3 linked regions of the Microbaculum marinisediminis genome follow. The main gene of each other region encodes a partner of the protein of the gene in region 3 in a complex. Links are inferred from orthologs where the notes say so. Each region holds a gene or a part of one and is shown on either strand. Other genes may lie near its edges.

Evidence for each region. The genes of interacting proteins can lie anywhere in the genome.
Region 1: the proteins of accD (region 3) and MUB46_RS06345 are in contact, whole or in part, in a solved structure (PDB 8UXZ), measured with the Escherichia coli proteins. The link is inferred for Microbaculum marinisediminis from one-to-one orthologs.
Region 2: the proteins of accD (region 3) and accB are in contact, whole or in part, in a solved structure (PDB 8UXZ), measured with the Escherichia coli proteins. The link is inferred for Microbaculum marinisediminis from one-to-one orthologs.

Annotation. Positions count from the first base shown.
Region 1 is NZ_JALIDZ010000003.1:38,775-42,231, reverse strand. What follows is about bases 142-2,956. They hold MUB46_RS06345 (acetyl-CoA carboxylase carboxyltransferase subunit alpha), read right to left. Parts: upstream 2,119-2,956; coding sequence 1,165-2,118; downstream 142-1,164. Other genes in these bases: MUB46_RS06340 (site-specific tyrosine recombinase XerD), read right to left, coding at 2,212-2,956; MUB46_RS06350 (L,D-transpeptidase family protein), read right to left, coding at 142-985. In the rest of the region: more of MUB46_RS06350, read right to left, coding at 1-141; more of MUB46_RS06340, read right to left, coding at 2,957-3,207; MUB46_RS06335 (histidine kinase), read right to left, coding at 3,218-3,361. UniProt on the Escherichia coli protein: Component of the acetyl coenzyme A carboxylase (ACC) complex. First, biotin carboxylase catalyzes the carboxylation of biotin on its carrier protein (BCCP) and then the CO(2) group is transferred by the carboxyltransferase to acetyl-CoA to form malonyl-CoA.
Region 2 is NZ_JALIDZ010000006.1:233,287-236,909, reverse strand. The notes cover bases 502-3,482. They hold accB (acetyl-CoA carboxylase biotin carboxyl carrier protein), read left to right. Parts: upstream 502-1,750; coding sequence 1,751-2,215; downstream 2,216-3,482. Other genes in these bases: accC (acetyl-CoA carboxylase biotin carboxylase subunit), read left to right, coding at 2,249-3,482; MUB46_RS14845 (DsbA family protein), read left to right, coding at 690-1,574; MUB46_RS14850 (M48 family metalloprotease), read left to right, coding at 502-644. In the rest of the region: more of MUB46_RS14850, read left to right, coding at 1-501; more of accC, read left to right, coding at 3,483-3,601. UniProt on the Escherichia coli protein: This protein is a component of the acetyl coenzyme A carboxylase complex; first, biotin carboxylase catalyzes the carboxylation of the carrier protein and then the transcarboxylase transfers the carboxyl group to form malonyl-CoA.
Region 3 is NZ_JALIDZ010000007.1:31,933-35,559, reverse strand. Bases 1-2,985 are described here. They hold accD (acetyl-CoA carboxylase, carboxyltransferase subunit beta), read right to left. Parts: upstream 1,969-2,985; coding sequence 1,033-1,968; downstream 1-1,032. Other genes in these bases: MUB46_RS15635 (flavodoxin family protein), read right to left, coding at 2,935-2,985; trpA (tryptophan synthase subunit alpha), read right to left, coding at 2,084-2,926; MUB46_RS15650 (bifunctional folylpolyglutamate synthase/dihydrofolate synthase), read right to left, coding at 1-922. Also shown: more of MUB46_RS15635, read right to left, coding at 2,986-3,627.

The DNA of each region.
Region 1 (3,457 bases), on a different replicon or contig from region 3:
TCTCGGCCTCGGCGACCTGCTTGCCGAGCACTTCGTCGGCCTTGGCGTCGGACGTGTTCGCCGCGTCGCCCTGCTCCTCGAGCGAAGCGGTCATGATGACGTTGGAGCGCGCCGACGACTGCTGCTCCTGCATCTTGAGTTCGGCAAGCGCCACCTGGAAGGCGGTTTCGTCACGCATCTTCTTCGCGGCGACGGCGACCTCGATGGTGTCGGGCACGTCGAGCTGCGGGCAGCGGGCGTTGGCGATCAGCTTCTGGTTCGGATTGGCCGGCTTGGCGTTGAACACGTAGTCGCTCCCGCAAACGCCGACCTTGGGCGGAACGCCGGTGACCTCGAAGTGGTCGCTGCCTTCCTTGAGCGTCTTCCAGAACGGCATGTTGGGATTGCCGGCATGGCGCGCCATGTTGGCCGGCGTCATGCGGAAAGGATAGGCCTGCACCTGGAATTCGCGCTGGCCGCCCCGGAAGGAATCGCGGGCAAGCGCGTAGACCTCGGCGATCGTCTCGTCGGTCATCGCGTAGCAGCCCGCCGACGAGCAGGCGCCGTGCACCATCAGGTGCGTGCCGGTACGCCCCAGCGCCTTGTCATAGGCATTGGGATAACCGATGTTGAACGACAGATAATAGCTGGAATTCGGGTTCATCTGCCCCGGCGCGACCGTATAGAAGCCCTCCGGCGCCTGCCGGTCGCCTTCTTTTCGCTTCGGGCCGAGCTCACCGGACCATTTGCAGATGTCGTAGGTCTTGAACAGGGCGAAGCGGCCGTCCTTGCCCGGCTTCCAGACCTCCAGCGTGCTTTCTTCCTTGTAGATCCGCACGACGAGGGGGTCTTCCTTGCGCATGCCCTTGTCTTCGAGCTCTTGCAAGGTGGCGTAGCTGAGCGGCTGCAGATGCTTGGCGCCGCCCAACTGCTCGTCCATGCAGCCGCCGACGGCCAGGAGCGAGAGGGAAACAAGCGCTATGCGGGAATGGCGAAGCGTGATCATGTGGTGGTCCGAAAATCCGTACACAGAGACTACCGTACCGCTCAATTTGGGCCGATAGCGTTAAGACTTCGTTTACCGCCTGAACCGACGTCAACGATTTTGCGCCGACGGACCCGGCTATCGCAACCGTAATTTAGCGGCGAAACGATGGCAGTGCACCGATCGCGGTTCGACTGTGGTTAAAGAGTCCGGCCCATCGCGATGAACTTTTCGCGGCGTCTACGCCGAATTTCATCGGAATCGAGCCCTGCGAAGTCCTTCAAAGCCGATTCGATGGCCCGACCAGCTGATTCGATAGCTTCTTCGGGCTGGCGATGCGCTCCTCCGACGGGTTCGGAAATTATCGTGTCGATAATGTTGAAACGCTTCAGATCCGTCGCCGTGACCTTCATCGCCGTCGCCGCGTCGGCCGCGCGTGAAGAATCCCGCCACAGAATCGACGCCGAAGCCTCCGGCGAGGCCACGGTGTAGATCGAATGCTCCAGCATCAGCACCTGGTTGGTCACGGCGATCGCGACCGCGCCGCCGGACCCGCCCTCGCCGATGACCACCGAGACGTTCGGCGTGCCGAGCGTGAGGCAGGCGTCGATTCCCCGCGCGATCGCCTCTGCCTGGCCGCGCTCTTCGGCGCCGACGCCGGGATAGGCACCGGCGGTATCGATGAAGGCGATCACCGGAACGTCGAACCGGTCGGCCATTTCCATCAGCCGCACCGCCTTGCGATAACCTTCGGGACGGGCCATGCCGAAATTGTGCTTCAGCCTGCTCTCGGTGTCCGAGCCCTTCTCATGGCCCATCACCATCACCGACTGGCCGCGGAAACGCCCGAGACCGCCGATAAGCGCTTCGTCCTCGCCGTACTGGCGATCCCCGGCAAGCGGCGTGAAGTCCTCGATCAGCCGCCCGATATAGTCGAGCGTATGCGGCCGCCCGGGATGGCGCGCGACCTGGGTCTTCTGCCAGGGCGTCAGCTTGCCGTAAATCTCGCGCAGCGCCTGGTCGGCCTTGGTCTGCAGGCGGGCGATCTCGTCGGCGATGCCGACGCCGCCCTCGCCTTCCTCTATGGCACGCAGCTCGGCAAGCTTGCCTTCCAGGTCGGCGACCGGTTTTTCGAAATCCAGATAGACTTTCATGGGTTCTCTTTACCTGCCCATCGGGGCCGACGGAAACTGGCTTTCCGCGTATGCCGTGTCAAGCGTGCGCCTGACGCACCCCCACCCGGCCCGTCAGCGCGCCCGGCCACCCCGGTCGGCCAGTGGGTGATGGTCCGACATCACGCGTTTCAGGCGTTCTTCCAGCACGTGGGTATAAATCTGCGTCGTCGAGATGTCGGCGTGACCGAGAAGCTGCTGCACGACGCGCAGATCGGCGCCGTTTTCCAGCAGGTGGCTGGCGAAGGCGTGGCGCAGGACGTGCGGCGAAACCTTCGCCGACGGCAAGCCGGCACGCGCCGCCAGCCCCTTGAGATCGCGGCCGAAGGCCTGCCGCGTCAGATGGCCCGTGTCGGAATCGGCGGGAAACAGCCAGCGTCCGGTCAATCCGGCATCCCTTTTCGCCGCGTCCCAGTCCGCGAGCGCCTCGCGGGCCGCATCCGTCAGCGGCACCAGCCGCTCGCGCCCGCCCTTGCCGATCACCGCCAGCACGGGCCGGTCGCCGCGTCCCGCCGAGGCCGGCAGGCCCGTCAGTTCGGAGACGCGCAGGCCCGTCGCGTAGAGCAGCTCCAGCATGCATCGCATGCGCGCCGCGCGCAGCCGCTTGGATTTCGAGGCCTCCCCGTCGCAGGCTTCGCTCGCCGCCCGCTCGAGCAGCGCCGTCACCTGGTCCTGGCTCAGAATCTTGGGCAGCGGCCGGCCGCGCTTCGGGCTGTCGAGCGTTCGGGTCGGATCGTCCTCGCGATGCCCACTCTCGACCAGGAAGCGATAGAACTGGCGCAGCGCCGACAGGCGCCGCTGCTGCGATGTGGCGGCGAAGCCGCGCGCCTCCAGGTCGCCGAGATAGGCGCGCACGAGCCGGTCATCGGCCGCATCGACCCGCGCGCGGCGTTCGCCGGCGAAACCGGCGAAGTCCTCCAGGTCCCGGCGATAGGCATCGAGGGTGTTCTGCGAGGCGAGCCGTTCGGCGGCGATCATTTCCAGGAAAGCCTCGACGACGGCGCCGGAGCCGACGCCAGAGCCGGTGCCAGAGCTCGTGCGGGAACGATCCGAAGGACGGGCCGCGGCCATCGCCGGCCCTCTAGGGCTGCAACCGGTCGGCGGGAACCCGCACCGAAATCTCGCGCGGCTCGGGATCGACGAACGTGACCAGCGCGAACATCGTCGCGTAGACAATCCCGACAAGGAAGCCGATCGTCACCAGGAAACGAAATAGACTCGGCACCCTGCAAATCTCCCGTCCGCCCGCGGGCGCCACCTCGGGCGGCGCGCGACGCTTGTATCGAAGCCGGTCGGCGACTAGTGAAAGTACTCCATCAGG
Region 2 (3,623 bases), on a different replicon or contig from region 3:
TCGACCGAAATGATCCGCCGGAACTGCAAAGGCGCCACGATCTGGTGCGCGCCAAGCTGTCAGGCTACCTCGAACATCCGGGCACAGTGGCGCGGCGCTATCCGAAGTCGGACAAAAGCCTGGCCGCCAACTATGCGCGGACCGTTTCGCAGATGCGGACCGGAGACTACCGCGCCGCGCTTGCAAGCGCCGACGGCCTGATCAAGGCAATGCCGAACAATCCGTATTTCTGGGAGCTCAAGGGCGATCTCCTGGTGAAGTCGGGCAAGCCGCGCGAGGCGATCGCGCCGTATCAGAAAGCCGTGGCGCTGGCCCCCAATCCCGGTCTCATCAAGGTCTCGCTGGGCGGTGCGCTGGTCGCGGCGAACGATCCGGCGCTGCTGAACGAGGGAATCAAGTACCTGAACGGCGGCCTGCAGGAAGAACCGGACTTCGTTACCGGCTACCGCCATCTCGCCATCGCCTACGGCCGCGCAGGGCGCGTGCCCGAGGCGGAACTCGCCACGGCACAGGAACATTTCAAGCGCGGCGACTACGAGATGGCACAGCGGTTCGCGCAGCGCGCCAAGCAGGGTCTGAAAACCGGGTCGCCTGCTTGGCTGCGTGCTGACGATATTTTGACATACAAGCCGCCGCGGTCGTGATAAGCGGACCGTGACAACGCGACTTTAAGCTACGGGACACGCAACATGACGAGAACGCCCATCGTTCTTTCCGCCCTCGCCCTGATCGTGGCCGTGGTTGCGGCGGTCGGAGCCTTCCAGGACAAACCGGCGCCGGGCCTCGACGCAGCCGCCGTCGCCGCGATGATCGACGAGAAAGTCGCCGGTCTCGAGAAGGAGACGGCGGGCGACGACGCCGCGCAAACGCCCGCTGAGCAAACGTCGACGCTCGACGCCGAAACGATCGGCCCGGTGGTTCGTGACTACATGATCGCGAACCCGGACATCCTCGAGGAGATGCTTGCCGCGCTCGAGACGAAGCGGCAGGAGGACGAGGTCTCGGCCCGGTCGGAGGCACTGACGGCGAATCGGGACGCGATCTTCAATTCGCCCAACTCGCCGGTCGTCAACAATCCGACGGGCGACGTGACGCTGGTCGAGTTCTTCGATTACAACTGCGGCTATTGCAAGCGGATGCTTCCCGCCATGATGGACCTCATGAAGACCGACCCGAACCTGCGGGTTGTCTTCAAGGAGTGGCCGGTGCTGTCCGAGGGGTCGGGCGAAGCCGCCCGTATCGCGCTCGGCGTTCTCAAGGTCGCACCGGAGAAGTATCTTGATTTCCACGTGGATTTGATGGCGCAGCCCGGCGGGGGCGACGGGATCGGCCAGAAGGAAGCGCTCGCGGTGGTCGAAAAGCTCGGCCTGGACAAGGATGCTGTCATCGCTGCCTCCAAGGACCCCGCGGTGGACGAACAGATCTCGGAGAACTACAAGATCGCCGAAGCGCTCGGCTTGCGCGGAACGCCTTCCTATGTGATCGGCGACGACGTGATCCCCGGCGCCGTCAGCTTCGAGGAGCTAGAGAGTAAAATCGCCAAGGCCCGAAAGGAGGCCTGCCAGACCTGCTGACCGCGACGGTTTGCGCTGGCGAAACCTAGAATCCGGGGATTTCCCCAAAAACACGCACCAGTCCGTTCGGACGCGATTTGCGGATTGCGTTCGAACGGCTATGTATGGTCTTCCGTCTCCAAAGCGGAAGCAATGACACGATCGGGCTGCCGAGCGGCGGTCGGCAGGATATCAAGATGGCAAAATCCGACCGGGATATAGACCAGACCCTCATTCGCGAACTGGCGGCGCTGCTGAGCGAGACCGATCTGAGCGAGATCGAGATCGAGCAGCAAGGGCTGCGGGTCCGCGTGGCACGCACCGTCTCCGTGGTCGCCGGCGCGGCACCGGCTATCGCAGCCGCCCTGCCGGCCGCTTCCGCCGGACAGGCACCGAGCGCGGGAGCCAGCGCCGAGACCGGTCTGAAGCCCGGCACGGTCACGTCGCCGATGGTGGGAACCGCCTATCGCGCGCCCGAGCCCGGAGCTGCGCCTTTCATTGAAGTCGGGGCCAGCGTTCGCGAGGGCCAGACGCTGGTCATCGTCGAAGCCATGAAGACGATGAACCAGATCCCGGCGCCGAAAGCCGGCACCGTTACAGCGATCCTCGTCGAGGACGGTCAGCCGGTCGAATACGGCGAACCTCTCGTCGTGATCGAATAGTCCGCACTCGACACATCCAACGGGCGCTCGCGCGTGTTCGACAAGGTCCTCATCGCCAATCGGGGTGAAATCGCCCTCCGGGTGCTTCGCGCCTGCAAGGAGCTCGGCATTTCGACCGTCGCCGTCCATTCGACCGCCGACGCGAATGCCATGCATGTGCGCCTAGCCGACGAAAGCGTGTGCATCGGCCCGCCTCCCGCGCGCGACAGCTATCTCAACATCCCGGCGCTGCTCTCGGCTTGCGAGATCACCGGCGCCGACGCGGTGCATCCCGGCTACGGGTTCCTCTCCGAGAACGCCCGCTTCGCCGAAATCCTGCGCGCCCACGACATCGCCTTCATCGGCCCCTCGCCCGAGCACATCCGCATCATGGGCGACAAGATCGAGGCCAAGCGCACCGCGAAGCGGCTCGGCATTCCCGTCGTGCCCGGTTCCGACGGTGCGGTGAAAGACGACAAGGAAGCCGCGCGGATCGCAGCCGAGATCGGCTACCCCGTCCTCGTCAAGGCTGCCGCCGGCGGCGGTGGACGCGGCATGAAGGTCGCGCGCTCGGCCGACGATATCTCCGAAGCCGTGAGCACGGCGCGCTCGGAAGCGAAGGCGGCGTTCGGCGACGACGCGCTCTATATCGAGAAGTACCTCGAACGGCCGCGCCATATCGAGATCCAGGTCTTCGGCGACGGACAGGGCGGCGGCATTCATCTGGGCGAGCGCGACTGCTCGCTGCAGCGCCGCCACCAGAAGGTCTGGGAAGAGGCCCCCTCCCCGGGAATCAACGCAAAGGAGCGGGCGGAGATCGGCCAGCGGGTCGCCAGCGCCATCGCCGAACTGGGCTATTCCGGCGCGGGGACCGTGGAATTCCTGTACGAGAACGGAGAATTCTACTTCATCGAGATGAATACCCGCCTGCAGGTCGAGCATCCGGTCACCGAGATGATCACCGGCATCGACCTGGTCAACGAGCAGATCCGCGTCGCCTCGGGCGGAACGCTGTCGGTCAAGCAATCCGACATCACCTTCGGCGGCCACGCCATCGAATGTCGCATCAACGCCGAGGACCCGGCGACGTTCCGGCCCTCGCCGGGCAAGATCAACTACTACTATCCCCCCGGCGGCCTGGGCGTGCGCGTCGATTCGGCCGTCTATCAGGGCTATTCGATCCCGCCCTACTACGACAGCCTGATCGGCAAGCTGATCGTGCACGGCAAGACCCGCAACGAATGCCTGATGCGGCTGCACCGCGCGCTCGGCGAGTTCGTCGTCGACGGCATTTCCACGACGATCCCCCTGTTCCAGCGGCTGCTGGACCAGACCGATATCGTCGACGGCAACTACGACATCCATTGGCTGGAACGCTTCCTGGCGGCCAACCAGCAGGAAGACTGAGTCAGGCCGGGCCCCGTCCGGT
Region 3 (3,627 bases):
CGGGCGGAGCCGCCTCTACGATCGGCCCGCTCGTGAGCGGCTGCAGCCGCGCCGGCCATTCGACGGTCTGCATCCCGGTGGCGATGGCCTTTTCGTCGACCGTGGTCGGCAGGTAGCGCAGCGTGGCGATCGCCGTGCCGGCGTTCTCGAACTGGTGGCGGCCGACCAGCCGCGGCAGCGGCAGGTCCATCAGCCCGCTCTCGTCCTGATAGACGAGCCGGCCGCGCTCCTCGCCGACGTGCCAGTCCTGGCCGGAGATCGACAGCGGCGCGCGCAGCCGGGCGGCGGCGCGCGCGATCACCGCCTCGACCGCGCGCGGCTGGGCGGAGACGACGCAGGGCACACCCTGCTTGATGATGCCGGCCTTCTCCGCGGCGATCAGCTCGATCGTGTCGCCGAGATAGGCGGCGTGGTCCATCGAGATCGGCGTGATGACGGTCGCGACCGGATTGTCGACCACGTTGGTGGCGTCGAGCCGGCCACCGAGCCCCACTTCCAGGAGCAGGATGTCGGCGGGGTGGCGCGAGAAGATCAGGAACGCCGCCGCCGTGGTGATCTCGAAGATGGTGATCGGCTCGCCGCCGTTCGCCGTCTCGCATTCCTCCAGCGCGGCGGCCAGTTCGGCTTCCGGCACATAGGTGCTGCCGCCGGCCGGATCGGCGAGGCGCACGCGCTCGTGGAAGCGGACCAGATGCGGCGAGGTGTAGACGTGGACGCCGTGGCCGGCCGCCTCGTGCATGGCGCGCAGATAGGCCGCCGTCGAGCCTTTGCCGTTGGTGCCGGCGATATGGACGACCGGCGGCAGCTTCAGCTGCGGATTCCCGAGACGCTCCAGGATCCGGTACATCCTGTCGAGAGACAGGTCGATCTTGCGCGGATGCAGCTCGGCGAGCCGCTCGAGGATTGCGTCGGACTTGAACATCTCGAACTCTTCAAGATCCCGGCCCCGGGACCGGGGGGACTGGGGGCTGGCGCGATGCGGGCCTATATAGGGTCGTTTCCGGGCACCGTCAGCGGGGCCAGTCGGCGGACTCAGTCGGCGGCTTCGGCCATCGGCGGCGGCAGCGCGGCCGCCTCGGCATCCGGCACGCCGGTGACCGGCGCCGCCTCGCCCAGCGACGGCGCCTTCATGAGGATCCGGCAGACGCGGCTCAGCGTCGCCCGCAGGTCGTGGCGATGCACCACCATGTCGACCATGCCGTGCTTCAGCAGGTATTCGCTGCGCTGGAACCCGGCCGGCAGCTTCTCGCGGATCGTCTGCTCGATGACGCGCGGCCCGGCGAAGCCGATCAGCGCGCCCGGCTCGGCGATGTGGATGTCGCCGATCATGGCATAGGACGCGGTGACGCCGCCCGTGGTCGGATGGGTGAGCACGACGATATAGGGCAGGCCCGCCTCGCGCAGCTTCTCGGCCGCGACCGTGGTGCGGGGCATCTGCATCAGCGACAGGATGCCTTCCTGCATGCGCGCGCCGCCGGAGGCTGCGAACAGGATGAACGGCGTCTGCCGCTCCGCCGCCGTCTCGAAGCCGGTGATGACCGCCTCGCCGGCCGCCATGCCCAGCGAGCCGCCCATGAACTCGAAGTCCTGCACCCCGGCGGTCACCGGAAGCGCGTCCAGCGTGCCGTAGGCGATCCGCACCGCGTCGCGCTCGCCGGTCTTGGCGCGGGCATCCCGGATGCGGTCGGAATAACGCCGTTCGTCGCGGAACTTCAGCGGATCGGGCGCGACATCCGGCGTGTCGATGCGCACGTACTCGCCGTTGTCGAACAGGTGCTTGAGACGCTGTTCGGCCGGCATGCGCATGTGATGGCCGGAGCCGGGAATGACATAGAGATTGGATTCCAGGTCGCGGTGGAACACCATCTCGCCCGTTTCCGGGCACTGCACCCACAGGTTATCCGGCGTTTCCTTCTTCTCGAGGAAACTGCGGATCTTGGGGCGAACGAAATTGTTGATCCAGTTCACGGGAGCCTCTCTCGCGGCAGCTTCAAGCCTGGCCGCTAAACCCGTTTAACACATGCTGTTTCGGCGGTGATTTCACCCGGATGGCGAAATCACCCGGCGAAACCACTCTGCGAAGTCACTCCGCGGCGACGGGGCGGCCCGCACGCACGCCCTCGGCGAGCCGGGAAACCAGCTCCGCGACCGCCGGTACGGTCGCATTGGTAGCATGGCCGTCGGCGTTGAGCGAGCCTTTGACCGCCTCGATCAGGGCCGACCCGACCACCACCGCGTCGGCGCCCGCCGCGATCGCGGCGGCCTGTTCCGGCGTCTTGACCCCGAAGCCGACCGCGACCGGCAGGTCGGTGTGGCGCTTGATGCGGCCGACCGCGGACGACACCGCGGCCGCATCCGGCGCCCGGGTGCCGGTGATGCCGGTGATCGAGACGTAGTAGACGAAGCCCGAGGTGTTGCTGAGCACCTTCGGCAGGCGCTTGTCGTCGGTCGTCGGCGTGGCCAGCCGGACGAAGTTGATGCCGTGCTCGATCGCAGGGAGGCACAGCTCGTCGTCGGCTTCCGGCGGAAGATCGACGATGATCAGCCCGTCGACGCCGGCCTGCCTGGCGTCGTCCAGGAAGGTCTCGTTGCCGTACGAATAGATCGGGTTGTAGTAGCCCATCAGCACGATCGGCGTGTCGGCGTCGGTCTGGCGGAAGGCGCTGACCATGGCGAGCGTCTTCTTCAGCGTCTGGCCGCCGTCGAGCGCGCGGCGTCCGGCGGCCTGGATCGCGGGGCCGTCGGCCATCGGATCGGAGAACGGCATGCCGATCTCGATCACGTCGGCGCCGGCGGCCGGCAGCGCCTTCACGATCTCCAGCGAGGTTACGTAGTCGGGATCGCCGGCCATCACGAAGGTGACGAACCCGGCGCGGCCCTCGGCGTGCAGGGCGGCGAAACGGCGGTCGATGCGGGATGTGGTCATTGTGCGCGTCACTTCGAATCCAGTTTCGGGTGGCCGAACCAGTTGTCGTCGAGCTTCGGCCGCTGGTTCCCGTGTGTGGGAAAGCCGCCGCTCGCTTTCAGCAGTCCGGCAAGGTGCATCAGGTTCCACGTCATGATGATGGTGTTGCGACGGGTGAAGGCGTTGTCGAAGCCGGCGCCGTCGTCGCCATAGGAGGGGCCCGGTCCGGCTTCGCCGATCCAGCCGCAGTCCGCCTGGGGCGGGATCGAGAAGCCGATGTGCTGCAGCGCGTAGAGCACCGTCATCGACACGTGCTTGATGCCGTCTTCGTTGCCGGTGACGATGGCGCCGCCGGTCTTGCCGTAGAAGATGCTCTGGCCGGCGTCGTTGAGCTGGCCGGAATGGGCATAGAGCCGCTCGATCACCGTGCGGCACAACGACGATTCCTCACCGAGCCAGATCGGCGTTCCCAGGACCACGATGTCGGCCGCGGCGACCTTTGGCCAGAAGGTCCCCGGCCATGCGTCCTGGTCCGCGCCGTGCTCGCGCATGTCCGGATAGATCCCGAACGCAACGTCGTGATCGGCAACCCTGAGGACATCCACCGCGACGCCGGCGGACTCCATGATCGCCACCGCGTTGCGCATCAGCCGCTCGGTGTGTGAGGGTTCGGGCGACCGCTTCAGCGTGCAGTTGATGAACACCGCGCGCAGGCCGGTATA